Regions from separate parts of the Mesorhizobium sp. CNPSo 4689 genome, predicted to be linked through region 1. Evidence: riboswitches for the same ligand, from Rfam matches in the RefSeq annotation. Region 1 holds a riboswitch; each other region holds the start of a gene.
What was found. A riboswitch is a leader RNA that binds a small molecule or an ion and turns the genes downstream of it on or off. The one in region 1 is predicted to bind cobalamin.
Positions count from the first base shown of each region.

Region 1 (3,873 bases):
CGGGAAAGCCGATGGCCAGCCCATGGCGCACGGCGCTCCGGGCGCCATCGCAGCCGACGAGATAGGCGGCACCGACGGTCTCGGTCGCGCCTTGCTTGTTCAAGGTGGCGACAACCGTGCCGCCCGTGTCCTCGAAGGCGACCAGTTCGGTGTTGCGCTCGACCCTGACACCGGCACGCTCGAGATGCGTGATCAGGATGCGTTCGTGAATGTCCTGCGGCAGCGCGAACGCAAAGGAGTATGGACTGACGCCCTGGCCGAAGTCGCTGAGCGGAAGCCTGGCGGCGACGCCGGCCGGCGTGCGCACGGTGAGCTGCTCGACCCTGACGCCGGCGGCGAGTATGTCGTCGACGATGCCGATCTGGCGGTGGAATTCCAGCGTGCGGGCCTGAACGGCCAACGCGCGCGAGGTTTCGCCCGGGCCTGCATCCTTGTCGAAAATACGCACCTGGACGCCGAGGCGGGTGAGCCACAGCGCAAGCGTCAGTCCGGTTGGCCCGGCGCCGGCAATCAGCACTTGAGTCTGCGAGGCACTCATCTGGTTACTCCTTCGGTGAGGCGAACCTTTTCGTGTTCGCGAAGCCGGTTGACGCCGGCGGTGACGACAATGTCGCCCTCGGCAAGGCCGTCGCTGACGACGACGCGGTCAGTCTCGTAGCGGGCAATGGCGACCGGCTTGAGTTCCACAGTCGAGGACGCGGCCACCACCCAGACGGCGGGCTTGCCGTCCTTGTCGAACAGCGCGCTTCCCGGCAGGACCACGACGGGGGCGCTCATCGTGTTGACGCGGCCGGCGACGCTGCTGCCGAAGCGCATTTCGTCGGGGGTGTCGCGCAGCGAGACCTTGACCTGGAAGGTGCGGGTCGCGACGTCGGCCACCGGTGCGACCTCGCGGATGGCGCCGATTGTCGCGATCGCCGGATTGCTCAGCAGCGAGACCTTGATTTCAAGGGGACGCCTTGCATTTCCGCCGGTCGAGAAGGCTGCCTCGGCGATGGAGAAGACGGCGTCGCGGGCCGCTGGATCGGCGACCCGCGCCACCATCTGCCCGGCGTTGACGACTTGGCCCGCTTCGGCGCCGGTCGCGGTCACCATGCCATCGAAATCGGCATGCAACTCGGTATAGGCGAGCTGGTCCCTGGCCATCTCGAAGCCGATCCTTGCCGATTCAAGCTTGGCCTCGGCCGATCGCAGGCTCTTCAGCGTTGCATCGTGATTGGCCCTTGTTGCAAAGCCCTTGGCGAGAAGTGCCCCGATGCGGGCCTCGGCGGCACTGGCTTCGACCAGAACGGCCTCGGCGGCGGCGACGTCGGCCTTGGCGCTGGCGAGGCGGTTGCGATAGTCCTGGTCTTCGATGCGGGCGAGGACATCGCCCTTCTTCACCATCTGGCCGACCTCTGCTGAGCGCTGCACGAGCTTGCCGGACAGCCGGAAGCCAAGATCGCTTTCGCGCTGCGGCCGGATCTCGCCGATGGCGATGCGCTCGTCGGCCTGCGGGGCAGGCTTCACCGCCATGGCCCGGACAAGCTTGGCTTCGGGCACGTGCGGTTCGACCGCCGCGGCCTCGCCCTTTGCGCCATACCAGACGACTGCGGCGGCGCAGGCAAGTGCTGCCAAGGATGCGGCGACGAGACGATGCTTTCCGCGCCTGTTGTGCAAGAGTGTCATGTTGTCTCCTTACCCGATGTTGCGGCCTGCGCCGGGCAAGGGCGCGTTAGCCGAAGATCCCATTGGCCGGAGAAGAACCGGGGCGATCATTAAGTTTGATCCCAGGGACCGGCGCCCGTCTTGACCAGCACGATCCTATTCGCCTTTTCGGGCCCTGAAATCCCGATCGGGTTCTGAAAGTTTTCCGATGTTTTGGCGCCAGCCCCCCAAGACGCCGGGCCTGTCGATATGCCTGGACATCGAGGGAAAGAGGAAACGTCGGCCGCTGGTGTTGACAGCATATGGCAGCGCTTGTTACGTAATGTTATTACATATGCAGCCTACCGAAGGCGAACCGATGCCTGCAATCAAAAAACCATTGCGGCGCGATCAGGGGAAACCTACGGTAGAAAAATGATGGTCCCCGAGCCGAAAGGCGAGGGGTGAAAAGGGAACACGGTGAGACCCGCTTTCGGGTCGAGGCCGTGGCTGCCCCCGCAACTGTAAGCGGCGAGCAACATCCGCAAATGCCACTGGCCGGCAAGGCTGGGAAGGCAGGATGAAGCCGAGACCCGCGAGCCAGGAGACCTGCCATCAGCACGAGTTGACCGGACGGGGTGTGCCGGGAGGAGACGTAGCCATCGGTCTGTCGTCCGATCGGCCCAGCTTCCTTCCGTCGCCAGTTTTGGAAAGTGACGGAAATTTGGAAGCCTCCATCCATCGCATCATCGTGTGCCCGCTTTGCCGCGATTCAACCGGGCTGGCTCGCATCCCCGCTTCGAGGCCGGGGCTGAGCCGATGATGCTGCTCGAAGCCCGCGACGTGAGCGCGACGGCGAATGGCCGCCGCCTGGTGAATGGGGTAAGCCTGTCGGTTGCGTCAGGCGATCGCCTGGCCATCATCGGTCCCAACGGCGCCGGCAAGACCACGCTTTTGCGCATGCTGTGCGGCGCGCTGCAGCCAAGCACCGGCGAGATGCGTCTGTCGGGGCGCCGTCTCGACCGGATCACGCCGGCCGAGCGGGCGCTCAACATGGCGGCCGTCGGCCAGACCGACCAGCCAGATCCGCGGCTCGCCTTGATCGACTATGTCGAGCTTGGCCGCGTCCCGCATGCCGGCATGAGGCGCCTGCGCGAAGATCGCGACATCGTCGTCGACGCGCTGCGCCGGACGGGGCTGCTGCCGCTGCTCGGCCGCAGCATCGGCTCGCTCTCCGGCGGCGAGCGTCAGCGCGCGCAACTGGCTAGAGCCTTCGCCCAGGAGCCAAAGATACTGTTCCTCGACGAGCCGACCAACCATCTGGATCCGCGCGCCCGCGGCGAGCTGCTCGAACTGGTCGCCGGCTTCGGCATGTGCGTGGTCGCGGTGCTGCACGATCTCGCGCTGGTGGCGCCCTTCGCCACCCGGGTCGCGGTGATGAACGACGCCCGGCTGCATGCGCTGGCGCCGCCGCGCGAGGCGCTGACCCAGCAGCTCATCCGCGACGTGTTCGGCATAGATGTCTTCCGCCTGCGCCATCCGACCGAAGACCGCGAACTCACCGTCTTCGACGTTCCCAACCGCGCCGCCTCGCCATCCTGAACGGACATTTCCTCAACCAAGGAGCCACCTCGTGAAACGCCTCGCCCTCTCTCTTGCCTTTTCGCTCGTCGCTTCGGTGGCCTTTGCCTTCCCGGTCACCGTCGACAGCTGCGGCAAGAAGCTCTCCTTCGATGGGCCGCCGAAGCGCGCCGTCATCCATGATCTCAACATGGCCGAGATGGCCTTCGCGCTGAAGCTGCAGCCATCGATCGTCGGCCTGACCGGCATCACCGGCTGGTACAAGGTCGGTCCCGAATTCAAGCAAGGCTCGATCCCCGAACTGGCGCCAAAGTATCCGACGCTGGAGAACCTCGTTGCCGTCGAGCCCGATTTCTTTTTCGCCGGCTGGTACTACGGCATGAAGCCGGGCGGCGAGGTGACGCCCGACACGCTCGCCCCGCACGGCATCAAGACGCTGGTGCTGACCGAAAGCTGCGTCCATCTCGACAAGGACCGTCCCGCCGCCTCGATGGACCTGCTCTACGGCGACGTCGAAAAGCTGGGCAAGATCTTCGGTAAGGAGGCTGAGGCCGACAAGCTTGTTTCGGGCTGGAAGGCGCAACTGGCAGCGATCATCGCCAAGGTCGGCAGCACCAAGGGCACGCGGGTGTTCCTCTACGATTCCGGCGAGGACAAGCCGTTCAC
Region 1 covers NZ_JBWLUZ010000017.1:92,572-96,444, reverse strand. Annotated here, with positions in the region: gene AC04SI_RS20970 (FAD-dependent monooxygenase) at 1-538, opposite strand, end outside; gene AC04SI_RS20965 (efflux RND transporter periplasmic adaptor subunit) at 535-1,668, opposite strand; cobalamin riboswitch at 2,049-2,257, shown strand; gene AC04SI_RS20960 (ABC transporter ATP-binding protein) at 2,446-3,228, shown strand; gene AC04SI_RS20955 (ABC transporter substrate-binding protein) at 3,260-3,873, shown strand, end outside.

Region 2 (3,873 bases), on a different contig from region 1:
GCTGAAGGAATCGATGCCGAATACGACGATGATCTACGTCACCCACGACCAGGTCGAGGCGATGACGTTGGCGGACCGCATTGTCGTACTCAAGGAAGGCCATATCGAGCAGGTCGGCACGCCGATGGAGCTCTACAAGCGACCGGGCAATCTGTTCGTCGCCCAGTTCATCGGCTCACCGGCGATGAACATCCTGCCGGCGACGGTCGACAAGACCGGCACCCCGACCGTCGTCAGCCATGTCGGTGGCCGCAAGGCAACGGTGCCGATCGCCACGCCGGCGTCGGCGAAGGGTGCTGCGGTCAGCTTCGGCGTGCGGCCTGAGGATCTGGTGATTGCTACCGGCGCGGACTATCTGTTCGAGGGAACGGTGGACTATGTCGAGCAACTCGGCGAGGTCCAGCTCGTCTATGTCGATATCGGCCGCGCCGACCTGCCGCTGGTGACCAAGATGCCGGGCAATGTCGAGGTCAAGCGCGGGGCGACACTGCGGCTGAGCGCGGACGCCGGCGACCTGCATATCTTCGACGCGGACGGCCACTCCTTCTCGCTCCACGCGCCGGAAGTGAAGGCGGCCTAACGTCAGGCCATTCGGCATCGCATAAAAACAAGAGCGGCGGGCCAGGCCCGCCGCTCTTGTTTGCTAGCAACTTCGGCGGTTAGCGATTGCCGAAGAGGTTGCGGTCGCTGCCCTGGGGCGCTGACTTTTGCACGTCGCCCGACGAATTCAGCAGCTTGTAGACCGGCGACTCGGTGTTGCGCACCGACGAGGTCTGCGTGGTGTCGATGTTGGCGGTCGTCTGCTTGTTGACGGCACTCGAACCAACACTGTCGTTATTGGCATAGGCGCTGCCAGCGGCGATCAGAAGCGCGGCGGCGGTAAGGACAATCTTCTTCATTTTGGGCACTCCTGGATTTCAGATCCCGGAGCGGCGGACTTGACCGCCGCTCTGCGTCTCGTCTTGGGATCGACTGTTTAGTTGTTGCCGAAAAGGTTGCGGTCGCTGCCCTGAACGACGGGCTGGTTGTCGGCATGGGCCGGCTTCTGGATCGAAGCGGTATGCGAGCTGTCGACTGCGGCGGCAGGCTGGTTCGCACCGTTGGAACCATAATTGTCGCTACCAGCGAAGGCGCTGCCGGAAATGGCCAGAAGGGCGGCGGCAGTGAGAACAATCTTTTTCATTTTTTATACTCCAGTATTTTCAGTTTTTTCGTCCGTCTAGCGGCGTGTCTTGGGAAGAAAATCGCGTCGTTCGGACAGCCCCGATGTGGGAAAGCCAGGTGGCGGTTTCCAATCACGAAGTTGTTTCGCTTGGACCATGACTCTGCATCTTGAAATTGTACCAGAGCCTACTACCACCAAGCTTTTTATCAACTTTATCAATTGGTTATCAAAAAGCCACCTATGCATCACCAACAGTGTCGGAGTGCCAGCGTTCACACCGTCCTGCACGCACCGTCAACAGAAACGAACCGTTCGGTTCGATTTCAGAATCCTCTAATAGTCACTTTTTGATACTATTAACCCTTTCGACGCCGGCTAACTCCCGATCGGCTGGCGATTCGTGACGGGCGCCAAGTGCGGCAAAAGCGGGAGATCGGCCTTCCCTAGGAGATGGGCTGCGGTATTCACATTCCGTGTCGCGCCCGCATGGATACGATGTCGCTTTCATGCCGCCACCGAACCGGCCGTCGTGATTAGATCATGGCATCTCAGGTGCCGCTTGGTGACGACGAAGCGGAGAATTGGGAAGCCGGTCAAAACCCGGCGCTGCCCCCGCAACGGTGGTGGAGTTCAAGTCGCAACGGGAGACCACTGGGCCACAAGCCTGGGAAGGTGTCGCGACCGTCCGCAAGGACACTCCAGAGCCCGGAAACCAGCCCGAGATTTCTAGACTCGACTGATCGCGGTGGGCGGTCAAGAGGTGGATGGTGCATGTCCGGCCTGGCGCCGGGTTGCCGCTAATCTTTCCTCCATCACCACCAGTTCAGTCCTTGAACACGAGGACAGGACATGGATGCGCGCAACGACATGCTGAGGCTGCTGCACAGCCGCAAGCAGGGCTACTCGCTGGAACAGCCCTTTTACACCGACGCCGATTTCTTCAAGCTCGACATGGAACTGATCTGGTATCGCGACTGGCTGTTCATAGGCCATGACTGCGAACTGCCGAAGCCCGGCAGCTTCATCACCGCCCAGATCGGCGACTATCCGGTCGTGCTGGTGCGCGACCAGCAAGGCAAGATCAACGCCTTCCACAATTCCTGTCGCCATCGCGGCAGCCGCGTCTGCAACACCGAGAAAGGCACCGCTGCCAAGCTCGTCTGCCCCTATCACCAGTGGACCTACGAACTCGACGGCCGGCTCCTGTTCGCCCGGCAGATGGCCGATGGTTTCGACAAGAGCCAGTTCAGCCTGAAGCCGGTCGCTTGCGAAAGCGTCGGCGGCTACATCTTCATCTGCCTGGCAAAAGAGCCCGCCGACTTCGCGCCGATGCGCGCCATGATCGAGCCCTATCTGCTGCCGCACCGACTGCGCGAGGCGAAGGTCGCCTTCGAATCGACCATCGTCGAAAAGGGCAACTGGAAGCTCGTCTGGGAAAACAACCGCGAGTGCTATCACTGCGCCGGCAACCACCCCGAACTCTGCAAGACCTTCCCGGAAGCGCCGACGGTGACCGGTGTGCAGGGCGCCGACAGCGACCCCGAAATGCTGGCGCACTGGGCGAAATGCGAGGCGGCGGGCCTCCCTAGCAAGTTCCGCATCGACCCGGCCGGACAATATCGCGCCACCCGCGCGCCGCTGCTGCGCGATGCCGTCAGCTATACGATGAACGGCAAGCGGGCAGTGACGAAGAACCTGTCCGACACAGTCTCGGCCGACCGGATCGGCACCTTGATGCACTATCACTACCCGACGACATGGAACCACATTCTCATCGACCACGCGGTGACCTTCCGCGTGCTGCCGATCAGCGCCACGGAGACCGCGGTGACGACGAAGTGGCTGGTCCACAAGGATGCGGTCGAAGGCGTCGACTACAACCTCGAAGAACTCACGCATGTCTGGACCGAAACCAACGATCAGGACCGCCGCATTGTCGAGGAAAATGCCTTCGGCATCCTGTCGCCGGCTTATGAGCCCGGCCCCTATTCGGAACTGCATGAGGGCGGCGTCATCCAGTTCGTCGAATGGTACGCGGCCTTCATCGGCCCGCGCCTTGCCGAAGGCGGCCGGCCGGCGCTGCGCAGCGTCGCCTGAGGGGTGGGGGATGAACGCGATGACCGACCTCGGGCTTTACCGCCACCTCGACGAGATGGCGCCCTGGAACGACAGGCTGCAGGTGTTGGAGGTGATCGGCGTCGCCGACGAGGCGCCCGACGTCAAGACCTTCACCTTCCGCTCCGACAACCAGACCTGGTTCCGCTACAAGCCGGGCCAGTTCGTGACGCTGGAACTGCCAACCGCCGGCGGCCCGCTGATGCGCACCTACACGCTGTCGTCGTCGCCGTCGCGGCCGTTTTCGATCGCGGTGACGGTGAAGGCGCAGGCCGGCAGCCTCGGCACGCGCTGGATGTTCGATCATCTGAAGCCAGGCACCCACGTCAAGGCCTATGGACCGGTGGGCGACTTTTCGCTGCACAGCCATCCGGCGGCGAAATACCTGTTCATCTCGGCCGGCTCCGGCGTCACGCCGATGATGTCGATGCTGCGCTGGCTGAACGACTGCGCGCCATGGACCGATGTCGGCTTCGTCAACTGCGCCCGGCGGCCGGAAGAGATCATCTTCCGCAAGGAACTCGAATTGCTGGGCAGCCGCATGCCCGGCCTGTCGCTCGGCTTCATGATCGAGGAACGGTCGAGCCGTGAAG
Region 2 covers NZ_JBWLUZ010000001.1:138,898-142,770, forward strand. Annotated here, with positions in the region: gene AC04SI_RS00665 (ABC transporter ATP-binding protein) at 1-580, shown strand, start outside; gene AC04SI_RS00670 (DUF680 domain-containing protein) at 660-899, opposite strand; gene AC04SI_RS00675 (DUF680 domain-containing protein) at 977-1,183, opposite strand; cobalamin riboswitch at 1,699-1,900, shown strand; gene AC04SI_RS00680 (aromatic ring-hydroxylating oxygenase subunit alpha) at 2,015-3,262, shown strand; gene AC04SI_RS00685 (FAD-binding oxidoreductase) at 3,282-3,873, shown strand, end outside.
Region 2: linked by a shared signal. The riboswitch ahead of AC04SI_RS00680 (aromatic ring-hydroxylating oxygenase subunit alpha) and the one ahead of AC04SI_RS20960 (ABC transporter ATP-binding protein) in region 1 are both predicted to bind cobalamin.

Region 3 (3,873 bases), on a different contig from region 1:
AAGACGTCGAGGCCGATAAGGCATCCGGCGCCAAGGTGACCTATTTCGAGGGCTATCTGTGGGATCCGCCGCGCGCCAAGGAGGCGATCCGGCAGACGGCGAGGCTCGCACACGACGCCGGACGCGAAGTGTCGATGACACTGTCGGATTCGTTCTGCGTCGACCGCTACCGGGACGAGTTCCTCGAGCTGATGCGCTCGGGCACCGTCGACATCGTCTTTGCCAACAGCCACGAGATCAAGTCGCTCTACCAGACCGCTTCCTTCGACGACGCGCTGGCGGCCATCCGCAAGGACTGCAAGATTGCCGCGGTCACCCGCTCCGAAAAAGGCTCGGTGATCGTGCGCGGCGACGAGACCGTCACCATCCAGGCAACAACGATCCGCGAACTGGTCGACACCACCGGCGCCGGTGACCTCTACGCCGCCGGCTTCCTCTATGGCTATACGCAAGGCCGCGACCTCAAGACCTGCGGCGACCTAGGCTCACTGGCCGCCGGACTGGTGATCCAGCAGATCGGCCCAAGGCCGAGGCAGACCCTGCGCCACGAGGCGGAACTGGCGGGGTTGCTGTAGGTGAAGCGGCAAGACCAGATCCACCCGGTGCAAGCTGTTCAATGAACAGCGCGGGCAAACAGGGATCTCAGGATCCGAGGCAGTAGGATGAAGGCTATGTCGGCACCTTTCGAGACCGGCAAGTGGCGGCGCACCTGACCAGATGACTCGTGGGCCGCTTGACTGGGCGTCAAGCTTGATGCCGCGCGTGCAGTGGGGGATTTTTTGAACAGTCTCCTCTGAGCGACTGCTGGGTTGCTGCTGTTTCAATCTCGTCCCGACAAAGCGCAGTCCTCCGAATCCCGGAAGCGGCGTCGCATCTCCGCGCCGCCCGAGGGGATCACCGTAGTGCCTTCACTGCCGCTTCGACATCTTTGTTTTCTACACACTTCAGGTCTGCATGATGGGTGACATGCAGCAACTCGGAACTGGCCCAGCCAGCTGTCGGGGGGGCGTCAGGAGGCATAGCGCCTCGAAAAGCGCTCCTCGACGCCCTGATATTGTCCTGCAGAGGCATCGACCGCCCTATCCATCGTCGCACCCGCTTCGGCCATGGGCAGCCCTATTCTGCCTCATCTGCTGCGCGCTTCACCCGGCGGACAGCAGACAGCGAAGCCTCCACGGCCGCGAAAATCTCGCGACGGCGGCTCGATTGCACGACCGGCCCGCCATTTTGGGGAGACGTCCAGTGCTGCTGCCTGGCGTCGACCTCGCCCTTCATCTATTGACCGCATGTTGCCTCGTCCTCTGAGCCGGCCAAGCCTCCCGACAGCCGGATAGATGATGACGATCCCCTCCCTGAGAATCTCTCGATTGAAAGCGTGACGATCTACGCCGTCTTATTTCCTCCGGCCTATCGCGTTCCGTCTGCGGTTCTGCCGAGCACGCGGCGAAACGCAGTCACTCTACCGTGCAACACTCAACGGAAATACGACAGGCGCACCAGAAATGGTGGGGTCTGTGTCAAAGATTTCTAGGCAAGCCCTCGAGAGCGAAACGGCATCTCTTGGTTTTGGCGTGAGCAAGCTTTGCCTTTTTGGCGCTCGCACGCTTCGAGGTTGGACCCCCGCAGCCGATCCCGTGTGTATGAGTGTAATGTGTGCAGAGCCGGATATTCCAAATGCGGGCAGAAACTGTCTGACCTGAGAAGAGACATAGGCACGTTGCCGATACGTCTTGCGTCTTGGCCTTTGGATTTCAGGAAGTCAGGGATGTGGGCCCCTCGATTCGGCGCTGAGGATAGCCATTGATGATCGCCCGCATGTAGGGATCGGATCGACGCCGCCGATTTGGCAGGCCGCGGTAGGCTCGAAGAGCAAGCCGGCCGGAGTTCTCCATGTCTACTGGGCATCGGGCGGTTCGATGTGTGGTCTGATTTACCAGTCGATCCGCGGGTTCGCAGTTACTCGCTCTTGTTGCGGCCTTTTGCGAAAACACCAACATTTCACATAATGACATAAACATTTCTTTATGCGACATTGACACACGGTTCCTGCTGTGGTTGTCTGCATGCCGTGGTTCTCCGTACGGCACTGCCGCATGGAGCTAAGAGGGAAGCCGGTGCGAGGCCGGCGCTGCCCCCGCAACTGTTAGCGGCGAGCCAACCCCACTCATGTCACTGAGGCGAACAGCCTCGGGAAGACGGGGAGAAGCTATGACCCCGCGAGCCAGGAGACCTGCCACGACGAACTATGTCCACGGGCGGGGTGTCTCGGTGGCCGCAGCAGCCCGGCGTTCGTGCCGGTCTACGAGGCGCCTTCTTGTCCCCCACGCCCCAACCATCGGGGTATGGCATGACTGTCTCTCAGCAAATTCCTGTGGCAACGCTCGGTGTGCCGCGGTTCGGTCGCCGGCGGGAACTGAAATTCGCGCTTGAAAGCTACTGGGCCGGAAAGTCTTCCGCTGCCGACCTTCTCACGACGGCGAAAGCGCTGCGTGCCGCCAACTGGGAAGAGCAGCGCGATCGCGGGGTGTCGAAAATTCCCTCGAACGACTTCTCGCTCTACGACCATGTTCTCGACACTGCAACTATGGTCGGCGCCGTGCCGCCCCGATACGCCTGGAGTGGCGGCGAGCTCCCGCTCGACATCTACTTCGCCATGGCGCGCGGAGACCAAGGTCACACGGGGAGCTGCGGGCACTCTGGTCACGAGCGTGGGGCTGGCCCTGCCCTGATCGCGATGGAAATGACCAAATGGTTCGACACAAACTATCACTACATCGTGCCGGAACTCGACGATGATCAGACGTTCGCCCTCTCGTCGACGAAACCGGTCGATTACTTCCTCGAGGCTAAAGCCCTCGGCATTCACACACGCCCAGTCATCCTCGGACCTGTCACCTTCCTCAAACTGGCGAAGTCACCTGCCGACGGTTTCAATCCCATCGCCTTGCTGCCGCGGCTTCTGCCCGTCTACGAGCAGCTCCTGCGGAGGTTGAAACTGTCGGGAGCCGATTGGGTGCAGATCGATGAGCCAGCCCTTGTGCTGGATCTAAACCCGAACGAACGAGCTGCGTTTGAATTCGCCCTCGGGCAGCTGTCGAAGGCCACTCCCGAGCTGAAGATCATGCTGGCTACCTATTTCGGGGCGCTGGGGGACAATCTCGAGACGGCGATTTCGCTGCCCGTGGCCGGCCTGCATCTCGATCTATCACGCGCTCCCGAGCAGTTGGAGACGGTGGGTCGGCTCGCGCCTAAGGATCTGGTGCTGTCGCTTGGCTTGATCGATGGCCGCAACGTCTGGCGCGCGAACCTGCCCTCCATTCTCGATCGAATCAAGCCGATTGTCGCCGGCTGGCCCTTGGACCGCGTCGAAATTGCACCTTCGTGCTCGATGCTGCATGTGCCCATGGACCTTCGCATGGAGACGGCACTTGATGCCACGATCAGGTCGTGGCTCGCCTTCGCGGCGCAGAAGACCGACGAACTGGTAGTGCTGGCGAGGGCGCTGTCCGAAGGCAGGGATGTAGTGGCAGACGAGTTGACAGCTTCTGCCGAGGCTGCGGCTGCTCGCGCAGCGTCCGCAAAGGTTCATGATCCGCTTGTTGAAGGTCGGATCGCCGGCATTGACGACAGCATGAAGCAACGAAAAAACCCTTTCCTCGTGCGTTCCACGGTCCAGGCCCGCACGCTAAGCCTGCCTCCGTTTCCAACGACGACCATAGGATCATTCCCGCAGACGCCTCGGGTGCGCAAGGCCCGTTCCGCCCACAGGAAGGGCGAGCTCAGCTATCTCGACTACGACAGCTTCCTGCAGAACGAGACCAAGATTGCCATTCGCTGGCAGGAGGAGATCGGGCTGGACGTGCTGGTGCACGG
Region 3 covers NZ_JBWLUZ010000023.1:35,054-38,926, forward strand. Annotated here, with positions in the region: partial or broken gene AC04SI_RS23745 (adenosine kinase) at 1-575, shown strand, start outside; cobalamin riboswitch at 2,053-2,252, shown strand; partial or broken gene metE (5-methyltetrahydropteroyltriglutamate--homocysteine S-methyltransferase) at 2,372-3,873, shown strand, end outside.
Region 3: linked by a shared signal. The riboswitch ahead of metE (5-methyltetrahydropteroyltriglutamate--homocysteine S-methyltransferase) and the one ahead of AC04SI_RS20960 (ABC transporter ATP-binding protein) in region 1 are both predicted to bind cobalamin.